Regions from separate parts of the Listeria sp. SHR_NRA_18 genome, predicted to be linked through region 1. Evidence: predicted binding sites of a transcription regulator. Region 1 holds the regulator's gene; each other region holds the start of a gene.
The links. The regulator Rex, encoded in region 1, represses fermentation and respiration genes when NADH is low (regulators of the CRP and FNR family bind a similar motif). The targets are predictions, from matches to a motif close to TTGTGAAATATTTCACAA.

Region 1 (6,742 bases):
GGTGCATTTCGACAATTTTCGAGGCAATTCGATTGATAAAATACCGATCATGCGACACAAACAAAATCGTCCCTTCAAAATCAATCAACGCAGCCTCGAGAACTTCCTTGCTCTCAATATCCAAATGGTTTGTCGGCTCATCCAGAATCAGTAAATTAGCGCCAATCAACGTCAATTTCGCGAGGGCAACACGCGCTTTTTCGCCACCACTAAGCGTATTGACCACCTTCAAAACATCATCATCAGAAAATAAAAAATTCCCTAGCGTCGTGCGAATCGCTTGTTCATTCAGATCAGGATAATCATCCCAAAGCTCATGCAAAATCGATTTATTGGAATCCAGTTTCGCCTGTTCTTGATCATAATAACCAATCTGAACGTTGGTACCAAAGCGATATTCACCAGAAAGCGCCGGAATGTCCCCAATCAATGTTTTTAGCAACGTGGATTTCCCGATCCCGTTTGGCCCAACAAGCGCAATACTTTCATGCCGCTTCATATCGAAAGTCAGCTTTTCCGAAACCCGTTTATCGACCGCATAACCAATCGCCAAATCCTCCACGAAAAGCACATCCTTGCCACTAGAACGGTCAAATTGGAAACCAAAATGCGCCGTCTTTTCACTGCCTTGCGGACGGTCCAACCGATCTAATTTCTCCAACTGTTTTCGGCGACTCTGCGCCCGTTTCGTCGTCGAAGCCCGAACGATATTCCGCGCCACAAAGTCCTCCAATTTTGCGATTTTCTCCTGTTGTTTATCGAATTCCTTCCATTGCTGCTCCAATTTTGCCTGCTTCTGAACGAGGTAACGCGAATAATTCCCAACGTAGCGATCAATCTGCGTGCGGCTAATCTCATACACTTGATTCACCACTTTATCCAAGAAATACCGGTCATGCGAAACGATGAGTAGCGCGCCTTTGTAATTCTGCAAATAGGACTCAAGCCAAGAAAGCGTCGCGATGTCCAGATGGTTTGTCGGCTCATCGAGAATCAGAATATCATGTCGCGCCAGAAGTAGTTTTGCCAAAGCAAGCCGCGTTTTTTGACCACCACTAAGCGACGCAATCAGTTTCTCATAATCCGCCTCGAAAAAACGCAAACCGTGCAAGACCGAGCGAATATCCGCCTCATATTGGTATCCACCTTGTTCCTTAAACGCGTGCTGCAACGAATCGTATTCCTTCATTGTTTGCTCGTACTGCACCTTGTTCTCATAAATCGCAGGGTCGCCAAGCCGTTCCTCAAGCGCGCGTAAATCTTGCTCCATAGCCCGAAGCCCTGTGAAAACATCCAGCATTTCATTCCAAATCGTTTTCGAAGACTCAAGGCCAGTATTTTGCGCCAAATAACCAATTTGGACATGCTTCGGCTTTGAAATCGTGCCGCCATCATAACTAATCTGCCCAGCAATAATTTTCAAAAGCGTCGATTTCCCCGCACCATTCCGACCAACCAGCGCAATCCGATCATTCGTCTGCACTTCTAATTTTATATTTTCTAATATCGTTTCAGCGCCAAAATTTTTGACAATCTGTTGTACTTGTAAAAGTATCATTTTTAAATTCTCCTTCATCTCAAAATCCGTCTCTTCTTAGTTTATCGCAAAGCAAGGAGAGAAGCAATGTCTTGAGAAAGGAAACGCTTACGATAATAGAATTCACAAACTCAATCTTGTGAAATAACTAGCAATATAACATCTTTTGCTGTATAATGGAATCCAACAAGCGTTGTAACAAAATAGTAACATATCATTTGAGCAAAAACATTGTGAAATCTATGTGAAATGTTTATAGTGAATAAGCAAGCATGTGAAATGAACAACGATACGAATTAGCGCAATCGTTTTTGTTATATCTCCATGTTTAGTAGCACAAGGATGGCGTGCGAAAGCCACCGTCCACTTACAAATCAAAAGGAAGAAGGGAAACAAACATGATCGAGGAAACGGGCAAGATTCCACAAGCCACAGCAAAGCGTTTGCCGCTTTACCACCGCTATTTAAAGTATTTGCATGAGTCAGGAAAAGAACGCGTATCATCCGCAGAATTAAGCGAGGCTGTGAAAGTTGATTCAGCAACGATTCGTCGCGATTTCTCCTATTTTGGAGCACTTGGCAAGAAAGGTTACGGCTATAATGTGTCCTATATTTTGGACTTCTTTAGCAAGACGCTGAGCCAAGACAAGCAAACGAACGTAGCCATTATCGGTGTCGGTAATTTGGGGACCGCACTATTACACTACAATTTCATGAAAAATAATAATATAAAAATTGTCGCGGCGTTTGACGTCGATGCAAACAAAGTTGGAACGGTGCAACAAGACATTCCAATTTTCCACTTAAACGATATGCAAGATTTGCTGAAGGAGAACAAAGTCGAAGTCGTTATTTTAACCGTGCCATCCGATGAAGCACAAACAACCGTAGATCGCTTGCTAGAAGCCGATGTGAAAGGCATTCTGAACTTTACACCAGCACGTATCAGCGTACCAAAACACGTGCGCGTGCATCACATCGATCTAACAACCGAACTACAAACACTGATTTACTTCCTAGAAAACTATCCAAACAAATAATAACCGAAGAGCCAGACGCGATGTTTGGCTCTTTTTGGCGAGGAGGAAAGCCACTATGCTTAAAAAAATTGTCACGTGGGCACAGCACCAAAATCAAGTCTGTGCGCTCGTACTAGAAGGTTCGCTCGCGAAAAAGCAAGACGTAGATGCCCTATCAGACTTAGACATCAACGTCTGGTTCACCGGAGAAGTTCCGTTCGGAAAAACAGTAGAATGGCTCGCAGAAATCGGCGATGTACTTATCGAAAACCAGCTACATATGGACACACCAGCCGGTGAAATCGCAACCCAGCTCGTCATCTTCCAAAACGGCATCAAGGTCGATTTTTCCTTCTGGCCGATCACCTATCTAGATAATCCTTTCCCGTACTATGAAAAAATGGAAATACTACTAGATAAAGGCGCATACACCCAGCAAATCAAGCGATGCGTCCGTGAAAAAACGAAACTCGCGATGGAAAAGGCTGATTTCAACCAAATCGTGAACGAGTTCTGGTTCGAGTTACATTACGTTGCAAAATTTCTCAAACGCAAAGAAATCTGGTTTGTGCAAGACATCCAAGCAGGCATCCGCGCGAATTATCTTTTACCAATGTTAGAAGAACAAGCCCGCATCACCGAGCGAAATCCATCTTTTTCAGGTCGCAAAATGGAAACTTGGCTCGATCCCGTGTATTTCAACCGCTTACCATCGATTTTTGCCGACTATTCATTGGAAGCAAACTGGCAAGCCATGTGGGAAGAAATCTCGATATTTGAAGAAGTCACCGATTTTATCAGGAAACACTACCAATTCGAGCTCCCAACAGCTAAAATAGAAGGAATGAAGCACTTATTACGCGGCATACAGGAGGGATAATTTTGTTCACAAAAGCAGAAATAACGCAAATACGGCTACACAAATTAGGAATGGACGAACCGTTCGCCGATTCAACAACATTCATGAACCAAGCAATCGCCCTGCAATCGCAAAACCACCAACCAGCACTCGTGAATTTTTTACAACACGTAGACATGCGTTGGCGCGACGCAGAACAGTTTTTCGAAGACGCGCAAGTCATAAAAATCTGGGCCAACCGATTAACACTCCACACTTTTTTAGCAGCAGATTGGGAAATGGTGTTCCGCGTTTTTGGCACACGGACGAACATCGTACACCGACTTTGTAAAAAAGAAGGCATTGATTTGGAAGCAATTTTGGCGGAAATAGACAAGCTTGGAAGAGGGCAAGAAGTGGTGAGTCGCAAGGAACTGGAAGCGATTATTGGCGATTATTCCGCGCAGGTCAGATCCGCAATCATTGCCCAAGCCGCGATACGAGGCATTTTATATTTGCTACCATCGAGCGATACGATTAGAAATTACAGTCACCGCATGCGATTAGGCAATTATAAAAAGTGGACGAGCGACCCTGAGAAAGATATCGAGGCACTGATGACATTGATACGTCGCTATTTAGCAGGATACGGCCCCGCAACTTGGGACGATTTCAGGCATTGGAGTGGTTTGAACATCGGCGAAATAAAGCCAGCAATAACAAGATTGGCAACAGAACTCGACACATTCACGCTAGAAGGCCAAACCTATCACGCACTAAAAGGCGAAAAAACCGTACCAGCATCCGAAAAAGTATTTTTATCAGGAAAATTCGACCAATCCGTAATCGCCTACAAAGACCCAACATGGATCATGACCGAAGCCCAGCGAAAATCAGCTTGGACAGTAAATGGTCACTGCTCGGCGATTATCGTAGCAGAAAACCGCGCCATCGGATTATGGAAATACGAATGGAAAAAAGAAACCCTACAATTCACCATTACCTATTTTGAAAAAGCCTGTCTCGAGACGGAAATCAAGCAAGAATTGGAACATTTTGCATCACGCTTAGAAAAACAAGCCACTGAAATTCAATATGAAGGCATATAAAAAGAGCAGGCACAAGTCCTACTCTTTTTTCTTCGTCAAACCAATCGCTACAAACTTAATCCCAGTCACGAAGTTAACAGTAGCCATCGCAATCATCAAATACGTCATAATCGTCCAGCCACTCGCATTCACTTGGCTAATCGCGAAATAAGTAAAGACAATCGCAAGCACTAAATAAATGAGGCCCTGCATAGCTAAAGGGTTTTTCATGATCCGCCTCCTAACATAAATTGGCCAACCATCGCGAGCACGTTCATCAACATATGCGCGGCAATCGGCACCGCGATTCGTTTCGTTTTCGTATAAATATAGCACAGAATCAGCCCAATCACGACGTAGACGAGTAAAAACGTCAAATCCATATGCATCAATCCGAAGAAAACAGAGCTAATCACAGCCGCAACGTGAATGTTCATCCGTGACGCCAAGCCTCCGAAAATAATTTTCCGAAAAACGATTTCTTCCAAAATTGGCGCTAAAATCGACGTGAAGACAATCATCAATGGCACAGCACGAGCTAGTTCTCCGAGCATCTCAGTATTCGGAGAGAGGCCACTTATTCCAAATAATCCCATGATGAAAACAGATATCGATTGACCGAAAAGCAGTGCGACGAAACCGAGCACCGCATAAGCGACACTTTTCCCGACAGAAGCAGGTTCTCCTTTTTCGATTTTAGTCGTTCGCGGTTGTTTTCGAAGCAACATCCAGATAATGATCACGGCCACTAAGTTACTGAAAACACTCCAATAAACCGAGGCGTACGTGATGAGCTGCTTATCCGATAAATCAGTTGCTGCACGTAAAATGCCCATCAAAATCGGAGCGCCAATGAGGGATGAAAAATAAGCAGCGAAGTATGTAAGTAGCACATACCAATAACGTCTATTCAAAATAACACGACCTTTCAAATACATAGGCAGTACAAATGCCTGCCATTTATCTCATTTCCCTATTGTACTAATTATTGGGGGAACAAGCAACAACGGGGATGCGATATGCAGAAGAAACCTCTCTATTTTTAGGTGCAAATACTTGCATTTTCCGCGCATTTTTTATAATATAAGAAGTGGGTTAGCACTCTAATGTTAAGAGTGCTAAAAATCATAAACATAGACTTGAGGAGGTTGTTTTAATTGTTAAAACCATTAGGAGATCGCGTTATTATCGAAGTTTTGGAAGCAGAAGAGAAAACGGCAAGTGGTATCGTACTACCAGATTCGGCGCAAGAAAAGCCACAAGAAGGTAAAGTCGTAGCAGTCGGAAGCGGCCGCGTATTAGATAACGGCGACACAGTAGCACTAGAAGTCGCAGAACAAGATCACATTATTTTCTCCAAATACTCAGGCACAGAAGTCACGTATGACGGGAAAGATTACTTGATTGTGAGAGAATCGGATATATTGGCAGTCGTAAAAATAGAAAGCTGAAAAGAGCCTGCTAGCCTCGAAAAAATTTGTTAGGGGGCGCAGTGGAAACCTGAACTTGGTTTTTGCGGAGGCACCGAAAATTTCGAGAGGCTGGTTCTTGAAGCTGGGCTGGGAAATAAGGAAGCTGAATCGGCTCGTTCAGCTCCGAAAAAAAACTGGAGCGGCCGCAATGAAAACCTGAACTTGGTTTTTGTGGAGGGCGTGAAGTTTTCGAGGAGTTAGCCGATGAAACTGGACTGGGAAATAAGGAAGCTGAATTTAGATTAGGAGGAATCATAAAAATGGCAAAAGATATTAAATTTAGTGAAGACGCACGCCGCGCAATGCTTCGTGGTGTCGATCAATTAGCAAACGCTGTAAAAGTAACACTCGGACCAAAAGGACGCAATGTCGTATTGGAAAAGAAATTCGGTTCACCGCTGATCACAAATGATGGCGTAACGATCGCGAAAGAAATCGAACTCGAAGATCCTTTTGAAAATATGGGTGCAAAATTAGTATCCGAAGTAGCTAGCAAAACAAATGACGTTGCCGGTGACGGAACAACAACGGCGACTGTTTTAGCACAAGCGATGATTCAAGAAGGCCTAAAAAACGTCACAGCTGGCGCTAACCCAGTTGGAATTCGTCGCGGAATCGAGCGCGCCGTAGCCACAGCAATCACAGAACTAAAAGAAATCTCAAAACCAATCGAAGGCAAAGAGTCGATCGCTCAAGTTGCTGCAATCTCATCAGGCGACGAAGAAGTCGGTCAACTGATCGCAGAAGCCATGGAACGCGTTGGAAACGATGGCGTTATCACGATTGAA
Region 2 (6,742 bases), on a different contig from region 1:
GCCCGTTATCGTCGCGGTAACTGGGCTGTAGCCGCAATTTATAATCCTCTGAATGCTGCCACTCGGCTCAATACAAATACACTGATTTTTGCCTTCCCACGAATATTGAAAAAGCCAAATCTCCTTGGCCTGGCTATCATAAGCTATCGCCGTACCGTCAAAAATAAGTCCACTCGCCGTTTGGTGCAATGGAAAACGCCTCGTGCCATTTTTCTCAATTACCGCTAAACCTTCATTACTAGTCGTATCGGTAGTCGCTTCTTCATGAAAAAGTAGCCAGAAATCGTCACCGACTTGCTCTATTCCTGCCAGTCCATCGCCCCAAAATGCAAACTTTGCTAGGCTATTTTTGATTATGATGATGTTCTTCTCTTCATTGTCCATGACAAACGGGCAAACCCAGAGAAGTAGCGCGTCTTCGGCTATTCTGATACACTGCCAAACTTCTGGGATAAAATCTAGATTCCGAATCGCCTGCCGCGTCTCGCTTTTGATAATGCATTGGTTCTCTTCTAAATACATGCTCGCAATCATCACCGAGCCATCAGTTGGAATTAGAAATCCGTTTGGTTCCAGCTCGCCAATTTTTCGAAAGTTGATCGCTTTCACTTTACTCATCTCGGAAATCACAACATACAGACACGCTTCAAAACCAGCGTCGAGAAATCGAAATTGAATCGGGTGCTGGCCATTGGTTATCGCGGGATCGGCCTTGTGTTGCCTGAAAATACTCGGGATATCCAACGCATCAAGTGGCCTCTCATCGCCGAATACAAGGGCTTCTGGAAATTGGCTGATAATATCAAAAATATGGCTGGCGATGTTTGCTTTGAACTCGATAACGCCATAGAAAGTCGTGTGCCCCGCTTGTTCTACGTATTCTCTCGATAAAATGCTATCCTGAAATGGCAACACATCTCCATAAGCCTTCCACAACTTTCGGTAGTAATCAATCCGCGTCGGGAATTCAACTTCACGCGTTATCAGTGCAAAATAATGCAGCTCTGACGGCAAAATTCGGCTCAATTCATCGATGCAATAACTCGGATATTCTGTATTTCCAACCTCTAAATGCGTGCCATTTATCGCGATTCGTTTGAAATTCGAGTTTGTTTCTTGGGTTTCCGTCCAGTTTTTCTTCATGAGATTCTCCCCTTAGCTCGCGAATAATTCAACAATCGCGTAGTATACATAGCTATCGAACGAAGCAAGCATTAATAATAGTCCAACGACGGTAAATAATTTTTTATATTGGGTCTTTTTCGCCCGTTTTCCTAGGAGTATCAGGCAAACTAGTATGACGATATTGAATGCTAATAAAATTAGTAACACTTGGCAATCCTCTCCTTTTCAGTATAATAAGTACGATGTGACAATCGCTAACACTAACAGCACGATGCTCAACGTTTGAAGTCCCTCTTTCCACGGTTTTCGTAGCTTTAATTTTTCAACTAGCTCAATCATGAAAAATATATTAGCAAACACCGCGACGCCTACTACAACTTCAAGAACTCCGGTCGTTATAAAATCTTGGAAGAAAAACTGTATCGCTAGCACAGCTATAAAAATGCTGATTAGGATGTATTTAAAACGATTCTCTTTTCTTTCCTGATCCTTTTTTGAAGACAAAATTTTCGCCGCCTTTGCTATGTATTTAGAGTAGTAGAAGTGATATGATAATGGCGCCAAATCCGTTTAAAGCCAAAGTCTTCTGCAATCTCCGCGAACTTTGATATATTGCATAGTATAATGATAACAAGACAGCTTTTGAGGATTGTTCCTGTTATACAATCTTGATATACATATTGAATTCCGATGATAATTATAACCACACCCACCAGCGCAAATAGCCTTTTATCGATTTGGCGGAGATATTGACTTTCTTCTATCGTGTATGTATTCGCCAAATATAGATCCCACCCCATTCTCAAATTCTAACATAAAACCGCGTCCCGAAAACAATGAAAAAACCAGAAATGCATCGCGACGCATTCCTGGTTCTACTTTTCATGACTTATTTCTAAAACAAATACAACGGTACTTTCTTCGTCACGCTCTTCGTTCCGACTTTATTCGTAATCCACAGAACTTTCGGTTTTGGACTGTAAATTGGCTTCAGCACGAAATTCACTAGGGGGCCTTTTTTAAGCGTGATTGGCTTTGTTAGGGCTTTTCCGGCTGTGTCCCTCAGCTGAATTGTCTTGGTCGCTGTGTCGGTGAACGAACGCATGATGCCGCCGCTGATGATGCCTTTTTTATACGTCGGGAGCTGAATCACGGTGTCGAGATAGCCTCCGATTTTTTGAAACGGCTTGGCGTTGAGCGTATTTTGGCCAATGTATAGTGTATCCACGACTGGTAGCTTGCGGATCGGGGTGCCGGCGACGATTTGCTTCACGTTTTTGCTGGTGATCTTGTTGCCGGTGACTGTCACGAGCGATGTGCCGAAATAGGTTAGTTTGCCGCTGATGGTCTCGGTTTTCTCGCGGACGTCGATCAGGGTTTTGTAGTAGGTTGGGATGTCGCCGTTAATCGTGAACGTGTTTTGGCGGATTGTAATGCCGGATGCCAAACTGCCGTCGCTCTCTCCGCCGAAAATTCGTATCGGAAAACTGATATTTTGGGCGGTAAATTTGTTTTTTTCGACTAAAATGTATTTTGGTGCGGTGTACGTGTTGCGGAGTCGCAGGTTGAAGGTCATGAAGGAGATCGCGTCGGGACTGTTGATGGTGACGGTATTGTTTTGGTAGACGGCGTGCGCGATGCCGCTGCCTCGAATGCCTGTGTAGCCAACGTAACGCGCGTTTTTCACACCCCATTTTTGTTCGGTTTTTTGGTTGTCAGCGATGCGTTTATTGTTTTCTTTTTGTAGGGAGACAGTGTTGCCAATAGTGTAGACGTAGTTGTTGGCCGGACCATAGCTGTCGATTCCGCCGTCAAGCATCATGTCGGGCGCGATTTTAGCTGCTTTGGCCGCGTTATAGTGATAACCGCCGAAGCGCTCCATCCAATCGATGACTTTGTTGTTGCGAATGTACACTGGGGCTTTGGCTGAGCCGTTTCCTTGGTACAAACTGATGCCAGAACGTCCGGAATTCTTCACCGTATTGCCATCGATTCGTAGTCCGTCTGTATAACTTGCAGTGATTCCACTTTGTAGTCCTGAATTAAGTATTTGATTATTAGCAATATTTACGTTCGTCGCCTTGGCGATACTTAATGCCGCGGAACCTACTTGATTAGCGTTTAAAATCATGTTTTGAACCTGAATATTGTTTTTTGTCGGCTTTTTGTACACCGCGTGATAATTTGCGCCAGCTTCTGCTTTTGGTACCGCGCCGATTTCGAGTAAATTGCTTTGGTACACGTGTACATTATGTTTTTGAAAATCGTATTTTGGCATATTAGCGTTATATTGTAGCGTGAAATTCCGCAGTTGCAGGTTGTTCACAGTCGTTACGCCCTTGCCTGTTTCCGTCGTCATCGGCCCGTTATTGAGCGTGATTTTGGAATCGGCTGGGTTCGTAGTTGCTCCAACCAACGTGACATTTGATTTCAAAATAATACTTCCCACTACTTCAAAATTCCCTTTTGGAATCGTGATAGGTGTTTTTGACGTATTGATTGCGTTTTGAAGGGCTTGTGTATTATGAGCCTTGATTTCCGTCGTTGCCCCTGGTTTCAGATTTAATGTCGCTGCTTTTGAGTTCGCGCCTTGGATAAGTAATCCGCCCATCAAGACCATCGCAAAACTGAGAAGCAGTAAAATTCTTTTTTTCATCTTCACTACCCCCTAATTTTCTAAAAACGTGAATTTAACCTCTTTTTTCATACTTCTAATTTTTTCCTTACATTTTCTTAAAACGGCTTGTCTTCTTACTTAAGTCTATTTCCCCGTTCCAAAACTTATGTAAACCTTCGTGTAATTGTGAACAAATGTGTCGAAATTGTGAACACGACAAAAAAACCGAGCAGTGGAGGCGAATCGCTCGCCCTCATTACTCGGTTTCCGTCATATTAAAATTTATTTGTCAGGAGTTTCATCTGAACCATGTAACGCTTCTGGTTCTGTTACTGCGCTACTTGTTGTTTCTGGCTCGTCACTAGTACGCGGTGCAGAAACTGTCGCAATGACTTCTTCGCCATCGGTAATCACTTCGTAGTCGCCATTTTTAGGAATATCTGTTACCGTAATCGCGTCACCGATATCAAGATCTGTGATATCAACTTCGACTACTTCTGGTAATTTGTCTGGTGTTGCAGAAACTGTGATTTCATAAAGAACTTGTTGCAGTACGCCGCTTAGCTTAACGCCTTTGGACTCGCCGACAAGGTTAATACTCACCGCTGCTTCCACTTCTTCAGACATGTTTACCGCTAGTAAATCGATGTGCTCGATGTCCCCTTTTAACGGGTCTATTTGGTAATCATGTAATAGTACATTTAATTTTGCTCCGTCAACCGATACTGAAAATACGGAATTTCGGCCGTTATCTCGAACTGCTTTAATAAATGTTAAAGAGTCTACGGAAACTGGCACGTTTTCTGCCTTGTAACCATATATAACACCTGGAATTCTACCTGCATTACGGATAGACGTTATGTTCGAATGCGGTTTTGTTTCTCTTTTCTGGACCTCTAATGTTGTTGCCATAAAAAATCACTCCACTCATTCAATTTATGTTGTACACCTCCATCATATACCCTTTCCGAAAAAAAATGAAACAATAAGGGTTTACGTTGCGCTATTTAAGGCTAAAGATAGGAGAAATCCTTTTTAGTAAAAACTGTATCATAACGCTTACATGTTTTTAGTATAACACTTTTTTAAATTCAAGTAGTTCAAGGTTTCACAAATGAAGATTACGTGTTATACTGTACTAGTAGATCGTATTTTTGAAGGAGGAATTTAAAAATGAAAGATCATCAAAAAATCATTTTGGTTGGAGACGGAGCAGTTGGTTCTAGTTATGCATTTGCTTGTGTGAATTTAAATATCGGGCAAGAATTCGGAATCATTGATATAGATAAGGACAGAACGATTGGGGACGCGATGGATTTAAGCCATGCGGTACCTTTTTCAGCGCCTAAGAAAATTTACTCAGCGAATTATAGTGATTGTCACGATGCGGATATCGTTGTTGTTACGGCTGGTACGGCGCAAAAACCTGGTGAAACTAGACTTGATCTTGTGAGCCGTAATATACGTATTATGAAATCGATTGTGGACGAGGTTATGGCGAGCGGTTTTGACGGTATTTTCTTGGTGGCGTCGAACCCTGTGGATATTCTTACTTATGCAACTTGGAAATTCTCCGGTTTGCCAAAAGAGCGCGTGATTGGTTCTGGTACGAGTCTTGATACGGCGCGTTTCCGGATGTCGATTGCGGATTACTTGAAAGTCGATGCGCGTAATGTGCATGGTTACATTCTTGGTGAGCATGGCGATACGGAATTCCCGGCTTGGAGCCATACAACGGTTGGTGGACTGCCAATCATGGAATGGATCGAGGAAGACGAGCAAGGCGCGATGGATACGATTTTCGTGAGTGTTCGTGACGCGGCCTATGAAATCATCAACAAAAAAGGCGCAACGTTTTACGGGATTGCAGCGGCACTTGCCCGGATTACAAAAGCGATTTTGAACAACGAAAACGCGATTTTGCCATTGTCTGTGTATATGGATGGGCATTATGGCTTGGATGACGTGTATATCGGCGCACCGGCTGTCGTGAACCGGAAAGGTGTTCGTCATGTTGTTGAGATGAAGCTGAATGATCAAGAGAAAGAACAAATGGCGCATTCTTCAGCAACTTTGAAAAAAGTGTTGGATGATGCGATGAAAGGTTATTAATCTATAACGTAGGAAAAGTGATGAGCCTCCGATTCAGGAAGCCCATCACTTTTTTATTTATGCACTTTTTCTTCTAACGAGGTATACTACACCTAGCAACAGCATACCCAACCCGTAAAAAACAGCTTGATTCGCTAGACTATCTCCTGTTTTCGGCAATTTTATTTGGGGTGGTGTTGTTTTTTCTACCGTATTAGTTATAGGCTTTATCACTGGATTGACAGGGATTTTCATTAATTTTTTCACTGGAGTCGTAACCGGGGTTTCCGGTAAAGTGATTTCCGGGATTCTATCTGGTGGATCGAGAAGAACTGGTGGTTTTTCTGGTGCCACTGATACTTCGCGACGGTTTTCCTTGATGACCTGAACTTGTGTGTCATTTTCTCCAATTTCAACCGTAACTAGAACTGGTGTGTTATCTAGTATATACCCTGCTGGTGCTTTTGTTTCTATAAAGGAATACTTGCCTGGAATTAGTCCCGAAATGACTATTTTTCCATTGATATCCGTCGTCATGTCTTGGAGCAGAATCTCTCCCTCATTATCTCGCAACTCAAAAATAGCGTCGGCTAGCGTCATCGAAGGATTATCTGCATCTACTTTTGTCAGCTCTATCGTTCCTGATCGAAGCATATTCTCGGTCCCCAGAATAATCGGCACCGTGTCTCCATCATTTACGACCACATAATGAGGTGTGTTATCCAATATATATCCCACTGGTGCCAGGACCTCCCTCACTGTATAGTTTCCTAATTGTAACGCATTCGAAACGAGGAGACCTTTCGCATTTGTTATTCCTTCAAAAACGCGCTCATCTTTATCGTTCAAAATCTCATACATCGCACCAGAAACTGGATTATTCAGATTATCTACTTTTTTAATCTGAAT
Region 3 (6,742 bases), on a different contig from region 1:
CTCAAGCGTACGCGCATCCCACGGATCACCAGTTGTTTCGCGTTTAGAGTGTTTATAACTGTAAACGATATTCCAACATAGAATTAGGAATGCTGCTCCCATTAGGAACGCACCAACAGATGAGATAAAGTTCAATGTAGTCCAGCCGTCGCCTTCCACATATGTGCTGATACGACGTGGCATACCATCAAGTCCTAGGAAATATTGCGGGAAGAAACATACGTTAAATCCAATCACAAATACCCAGAAGAACCACTTACCAATTTTTTCATTCAAACGATAACCGACCATTTTTGGATACCAGTAAATCAAACCTGCAAAACAGGAGAATACGGTTCCGGCGATCAGTACGTAATGGAAATGTGATACTAGGAAATACGTGTTGTGATATTGATAATCGGCTGCTGCCATCGCGAGCATAACCCCTGTAACCCCACCAATAACAAAGTTCGGTATGAATGCCAGTGACCAAAGCATCGGTGTGGTGAAGGTTATTCGCCCTTTGTACATGGTAAAGAGCCAGTTGAATATCTTGATTCCGGTCGGTATCGCAATCATCATCGTCGTAATCGAGAAGAACGAGTTAACTGCTGCCCCGGAGCCCATTGTGAAGAAGTGATGGACCCAAACTAGGAAACTTAGCAAGGAAATAACAACAACTGCTGCTACCATTGCTGGGTAACCGAATAGTTTTTTCTTCGAGAATGTCGAAATAATCTCGGAGAAAATACCGAATGCCGGCAAAATAACGATGTACACTTCCGGATGTCCCCAAACCCAGAACAGGTTAGCCCACATCATCGGAATTCCGCCATTTGCAAGCGTGAAGAATGCCGTCCCAAATAGACGGTCAAACGTCATTAAAGCTAGCGCCACAGTAAGTACTGGGAACGCGAATACGATAATTAAACAAGTGATCAGAGATGTCCACGTGAACATTGGCATTTTCATAAGAGTCATGCCTTTCGTTCGCATACGCAGAATCGTGACCATGAAGTTGATCCCGGTCATCAGCGTACCAATACCGGCGATCTGGACTCCGAGTAAGTAGAAGTTAATCCCATAACCTGGACTAAATTCCTCGGCGAGCGGTGCATAGTTCGTCCAACCAGCTGCTGGGCTACCACCGATTACGAAGGAAATATTGAATAGCATTGCCCCCATAAAGAATGTCCAGAAACTTAAATTGTTCAAGAATGGGAATGCAACGTCACGCGCTCCGATTTGAAGCGGCACAACGATGTTCATTAAACCAATAACGAACGGCATCGCCATAAATAAGATCATAATAGTTCCGTGAGTCGTAAATACCTCATTGTAATGCTGGGCGTCGAGAAACTCCATCCCTGGCATCGCAAGTTGGGTACGAATCATGAGTGCATCGACCCCACCACGGAAAAACATTAGTACTGCTGCCAAGAGATACATGATCCCAAGGCGTTTGTGGTCAACAGAAGCGATCCATTCCGTGAATAGCCACTTCCATTTCTTTGTATAAGTTAGTAACACGACGATACCAATGCTGACAAGAGCAATCGAAATTTGGGCTCCTAAAATCAGCGGGTCGCCGGTGATGATAAATTCATCTAAACTCATGTTGAAATACCCCCCTTTTTAGTGTCCCGATTTATCGTGATCTGTTGCCTCATCGGTTTTGATTTTGTCACCAATTTTTTTCATTTCCTCATCGTAATGCTTATCTTTCTTGTAACCAGTACCATTCGGAATAATCATCGGTTTCATGTCCATTTGCTCAAAACGCGGATTCGTAATAGTTACCGGACGCGCTGGCAAAATTGGCTCTTTCGTTCTTGTATCTTTTGCGTTTGGATCATGTGGATTTGTCAGTTCGAAGCCGAAACGTTTATACGCATAGAAAACGTACTCTGGATCTGCGGCTGGGTCAACAAACGCCATATGTGTGCCCGCGTAAGATTGTGGTTTCACATTGCCTGGTAATAATAATTTATCATAACGGTCTTGCGATAAAGTCGGCGAATCTGCTTTCGTTTTCAACGCCCATTTCTCGAAATCGGCTGGTTTTTGCGCGACAACATCAAATATTTGTCCGGCAAAACCTTCTCCGTTAAAGTTCGAGTTACGGCCTTTAAACGTGCCTGTTTCGTCCGCTTGCAAATATAAGTCCATCGTCATGCCACTCATCGCGTACTTCTGTCCACCAAGTTGTGGCACCCAGAAACTCGTCATCGAGTCCGCCGCGGTAAGCTTGAATAATACCGGTCGATCAGTTGGAATATGTACATAGTTTACAGTTTCAATCGACTGATCTGGATAACTAAAGAACCATTTCCAGTTTGCGCTAGTCGCATAAATAACAATTGGATCCTTGTGTGATGTAACCTCTGGCGCTTTTTCGTTCGCGTAAATCGTTTGCACTGTTGGAATAGCTAATGCAATAACGATCGCAACCGGAATCAACGTCCATAAAATTTCTAATTTCGTACTACCGTGCATGTTTGGTTCGTAGTTGGAATGATCTTTTCTCTCGCGGTATTTCGTAATCATAATAACGAATAACACGAAGATCGTGAGTACAATGATAAGCATGAAAATAATCGAATACACGATTAAATCTCTTTGACTTTGCGCTACTGGACCTTTTGGATCTAGTACCGTCAAATCACCACAGCCGCTAAGAAGTCCAACAAAGACTAGCGAGACTGTTAGTAGTAATGACTTAAGCATTTTTGACACCCGAATCCCCTTCTTTCCTTTTGATGTTTGTTGCTGTGTATTTTTGCGCAAAAATACAACTTGACTCCCTGATTTCCCGACCAGTGAGACTCCCCTAATTGATAATATAATGAAATATGGCCAACTAGATAGTGTAGATTTCTCACAATATCACAAACTTTCGATTCGTGAAATTATGAATTTGAAACTGCATGTGCATACTCGTATACTATTATAGCTTATTTGGTATGTATATTCAAAGCATCGAGACAAGTTATTTTTTTCACAATATCAAACGTTACTATATGAGCATGTCTCTCTCTTAAAAATAATTCCTTATTAGTAATATCTGTTGAAAAGGCGTTGAGCAGGACGCCCATTTCGGCTTGTTTGGAATGTCACGATTAGAACCAAAATACCTAGATAGATTATCTGATAAAGCGCTTTCTCGCCAACAGGTCAGCTCTTTCTATCTACTGCAAAACACAAGAATTGGTCTAGTCCATGTGCACATTGCTTCATTTTCACATATTTGCGATTCGTTTCTAAATCTGATGGGTAAACAAGATAGCGAGCGTGGAAGATGGCTCAAAAAAAATCGAGGGGTGTTAGTTAAATGAAGAAGTTTTTGGGTAAATCAGTTTTATTTGTAGTCGCGTTTGCATTGTTGTTCGCGACGTTTGCACCGGGGGCATCAGCGCATGGTTACATTTCAAAACCGGAAAGTCGGGCATATTTGGCGAAATTGGGGATTAACCAAAATGCTGGCGCGATTCAATGGGAGCCGCAAAGTGTTGAAGCGACGGGGAATTTCCCACTTGGCGGACCTTCTGACGGTACCATCGCGGGCGGAGGCGGAGGCAAGTTTCCAGAAATGGACGCACAAACTCCTGATCGTTGGCACCACATAGACCTTTTAGGCGGGCAAAACAATTTCACGTGGACGCTCACTGCGCTTCATAGAACGAAAGAATACAAGTATTACATTACGAAAAAAGGCTGGAATCCAAATAGTCTGCTCACTCGTGGCGACCTGGAGTTGTTGACTACGATTGATGCGCATAATGAGGTTCCTACTTCTACAACTGTGAACCATCAAGTGCCGCTTCCAACTGACCGTAACGGTTATTATGTTGTGCTTGGCGTTTGGGAAATTGCGGATACTGGGAATGCTTTCTATCAAGCTGTCGATGTGAACTTGATTAATAATGGAACAATGACGTTGAAATAAGGTAGGAAATGTAGCCTCAAACTGGGAGCTGGTAGTGCTTAGCAAGAATTTTGTTAGCCGCTTTGCTCCTCGTTTGGGGCTTTTTGGTATGCGCTCTCGCAAAACTAAGAATAATTTTACAAAATATATAGCAAACACTATATAAACATGCTAATATATAGTTATCACTATATAAAAGGAGGTCTTTTTTTGATGGAATCGGTAAAACTCGAGGCTATTTATGTGTATATCGATATTAGCAGTAGCCGGCACGTCTTTTCTACGCTACATGATGGGACGAAGATTCTCGCCTATATCGCGGACAGTATTAATGCGGCTTATGAAGATCAGCTGCTGACGCCGTTTACAATTAAGGATGGGGATGCAATTGTTGGTGGTGTTTCTGATTTCCAGTTGCTGCCCGATATTTATAGTCATTGTTTAACGGTATATTATTCGCCTGATTTTAGGCGTCACTTTAGCGGGATTTCCGCCGTTGTGGATGAAACGCTTAATTTCTATTTCGGGGCTGGGATTGGCTATATCGACACACCGCCTACCGAAGATTTGCAGAACATTAATATCGTCAACGGGAGCAGCATTATTAACGCGATCGAAGCTTCTGAAAAGGCCAAAATAATCATGAAATCGCAACAAGGTCAGAAACGTAGCGCGCTCTACAATGATGAGGACTATTTTTTCGAAAAGCAGCCTTTTAAATTCTACTGTATCGCGGAGGCCAAATCGTTCGGTAATGCGCTCGGTGCAATGTTTTTCCTTGCTTTTGAGAAGCTGATTAAAAGTGACAAACAGCGCGACTTGTTTCGTATCAAAGATAGTCATCCTGATTATAGCAATATTGAGGTTGGCACTGCGCTTGGTTATAGTGCGCTTAGTAAAGCCGATATCTCCTCTCGTGTCAGCGTTCTGATTGCTAATTCCGACTATTTTCTATATAAAAAAGTGCGTTCGGATATTGTGGCGTATTTAGGGGATCTGCAAAAAATGATGGGAGGGGCTAGCGATGAGTAACTTGCTTTTCCCACTTCTCCTATGCCACTTCCTAGCAGATTTCGTACTGCAAACGGACAAGATGGCAAAATAATTTTGACGAAAAATCAGGAAATACCGGTCGTATCGAATAAAGAATTGAAAGCTGGGTGGTATATTGGTGGCTTAGAACGACTGCTACTGCTCATTTTTATGGTATTGCAAATCTATTCAGCGATTCCCATCATCATTGCCTTGAAAACGTTAGCGCGATTCAAAGAACTGGAAAATAACCGAACGTTTGCGGAATATTATTTGATTGGCAACTTCCTGAGCGTGATATTCGGCGTGTTACTCTCTCTTGTTTTCATTTATACCCTACATTTGTAAGCGTTATATTTGCTTGTTTCTGTTTGTTTATTTATAATAATACACAAGAAACAACATAAAACAAGGAGGAAATCACATGAATCAACATAAAATGTATATCAATGGGGAATTTATTTTATCGAGTGATGGCGAATTTTTTGACGTTATCAATCCGGCTACAGAGGAAATTATTTCACAAGTACCGAAAGCCACAAAAGCGGACGCAAAACGGGCAATCGATGCTGCTGAAGATGCGCAAATCGCGTGGGAAGCTCTACCTGCTGTAGAACGTGGCGTTTATCTACATAAAATCGCTGCAAAAATCCGGGAACAAGTACCTGAAATCGCCAAACTTATTTCAGAAGAAGTCGGGAAAACGTTGGCTTTATCCGAGGTTGAAGTGAATTTCACCGCTGATTATTTAGACTACATGGCAGAATGGGCGCGCAGATATGAAGGCGAAATTTTGCAAAGTGATCGGCCAAATGAGCATATTTTCGTATTCAAGAAAGCGATTGGGGTCACGACTGGAATTTTGCCATGGAATTTCCCGTTCTTCTTAATTGCTCGGAAAATGGCTCCAGCGCTCATTACTGGGAACACGATTGTGGTAAAACCGAGTGCGGAATCGCCAAATAACGCGGTCGCTTTCACCAAAATCGTGGATGAAATCGGCTTACCGAAAGGTGTCTACAACATGATCACTGGGCGGGGCGGCGAGATTGGCGATGAACTCGCGGGAAATCCAAAAATTGGCTTAGTTTCCTTGACTGGGAGCGAACCTGCAGGCCAAAAAGTGATGCAAGCGGCGAGTGAGAATATTACGAAAGTGAACCTGGAACTCGGCGGAAAAGCACCGGCAATCGTTCTGAATGACGCCGATTTAGATTTAGCCGTCAAAGCAATTGTTGATTCTCGCGTTATTAACAGCGGCCAAGTTTGCAACTGCGTGGAGCGGATTTACGTGCAAGAAGACGTGAAAGAGGCCTTCACCGCGAAATTTGTGAAAGCAATGGAAGCCGTTCAATATGGCAATCCACTGACATCCGGCGACATCGATATGGGACCTCTCGTGAATAAGAGCGCCCAACAATCCGTCCAAGCAAAAGTAAATCGTGCCGTTGCGCAAGGTGCGACCATTTTGACTGGTGGGAAAGCTGTGGAAGGAACCGGATTCTTCTTCCAGCCGACCGTGATTGGCGACGCGACCAACGACATGGAAATCATGCACGATGAAGTGTTCGGTCCAGTCGCACCGATCGGAACTTTCAAAACGCTAGATGAAGCGATTAAGCTCGCCAATGATTGCGATTATGGCTTAACTTCCTCTGTTTATACGACGAATCTAGACCGCGCGATGAAAGTGATTCGTCAACTGAAATTCGGTGAAACGTATGTAAACCGGGAGAATTTTGAGGCGATGCAAGGTTTCCACGCTGGGTCTCGCAAATCAGGAATCGGTGGCGCAGACGGGAAACA

Region 2: a site for Rex is predicted at 4,839-4,856, ahead of DUK53_RS06135 (L-lactate dehydrogenase). Genes of this name have one in related genera too.
Region 3: a site for Rex is predicted at 2,966-2,983, ahead of qoxA (cytochrome aa3 quinol oxidase subunit II). Genes of this name have one in related genera too.

Annotation. Positions count from the first base shown of each region.
Region 1 covers NZ_QPKR01000009.1:10,884-17,625, reverse strand. Annotated here, with positions in the region: gene DUK53_RS13060 (ABC-F family ATP-binding cassette domain-containing protein) at 1-1,558, opposite strand, end outside; gene DUK53_RS13055 (redox-sensing transcriptional repressor Rex) at 1,936-2,577, shown strand; gene DUK53_RS13050 (aminoglycoside 6-adenylyltransferase) at 2,612-3,436, shown strand; gene DUK53_RS13045 (DNA glycosylase AlkZ-like family protein) at 3,439-4,503, shown strand; gene DUK53_RS13040 (YdiK family protein) at 4,522-4,713, opposite strand; gene DUK53_RS13035 (CPBP family intramembrane glutamic endopeptidase) at 4,710-5,396, opposite strand; gene groES (co-chaperone GroES) at 5,640-5,933, shown strand; gene groL (chaperonin GroEL) at 6,215-6,742, shown strand, end outside.
Region 2 covers NZ_QPKR01000003.1:92,923-99,664, forward strand. Annotated here, with positions in the region: gene DUK53_RS06115 (hypothetical protein) at 1-1,143, opposite strand, end outside; gene DUK53_RS06120 (hypothetical protein) at 1,351-1,629, opposite strand; gene DUK53_RS06125 (right-handed parallel beta-helix repeat-containing protein) at 2,021-3,781, opposite strand; gene DUK53_RS06130 (50S ribosomal protein L25/general stress protein Ctc) at 4,025-4,654, opposite strand; gene DUK53_RS06135 (L-lactate dehydrogenase) at 4,916-5,854, shown strand; gene DUK53_RS06140 (SpaA isopeptide-forming pilin-related protein) at 5,912-6,742, opposite strand, start outside.
Region 3 covers NZ_QPKR01000002.1:246,130-252,871, forward strand. Annotated here, with positions in the region: gene qoxB (cytochrome aa3 quinol oxidase subunit I) at 1-1,596, opposite strand, end outside; gene qoxA (cytochrome aa3 quinol oxidase subunit II) at 1,615-2,715, opposite strand; gene DUK53_RS05245 (lytic polysaccharide monooxygenase) at 3,311-3,925, shown strand; gene DUK53_RS05250 (hypothetical protein) at 4,115-4,936, shown strand; gene DUK53_RS17990 (DUF3307 domain-containing protein) at 4,929-5,009, shown strand; gene DUK53_RS05260 (hypothetical protein) at 5,012-5,284, shown strand; gene aldA (aldehyde dehydrogenase) at 5,361-6,742, shown strand, end outside.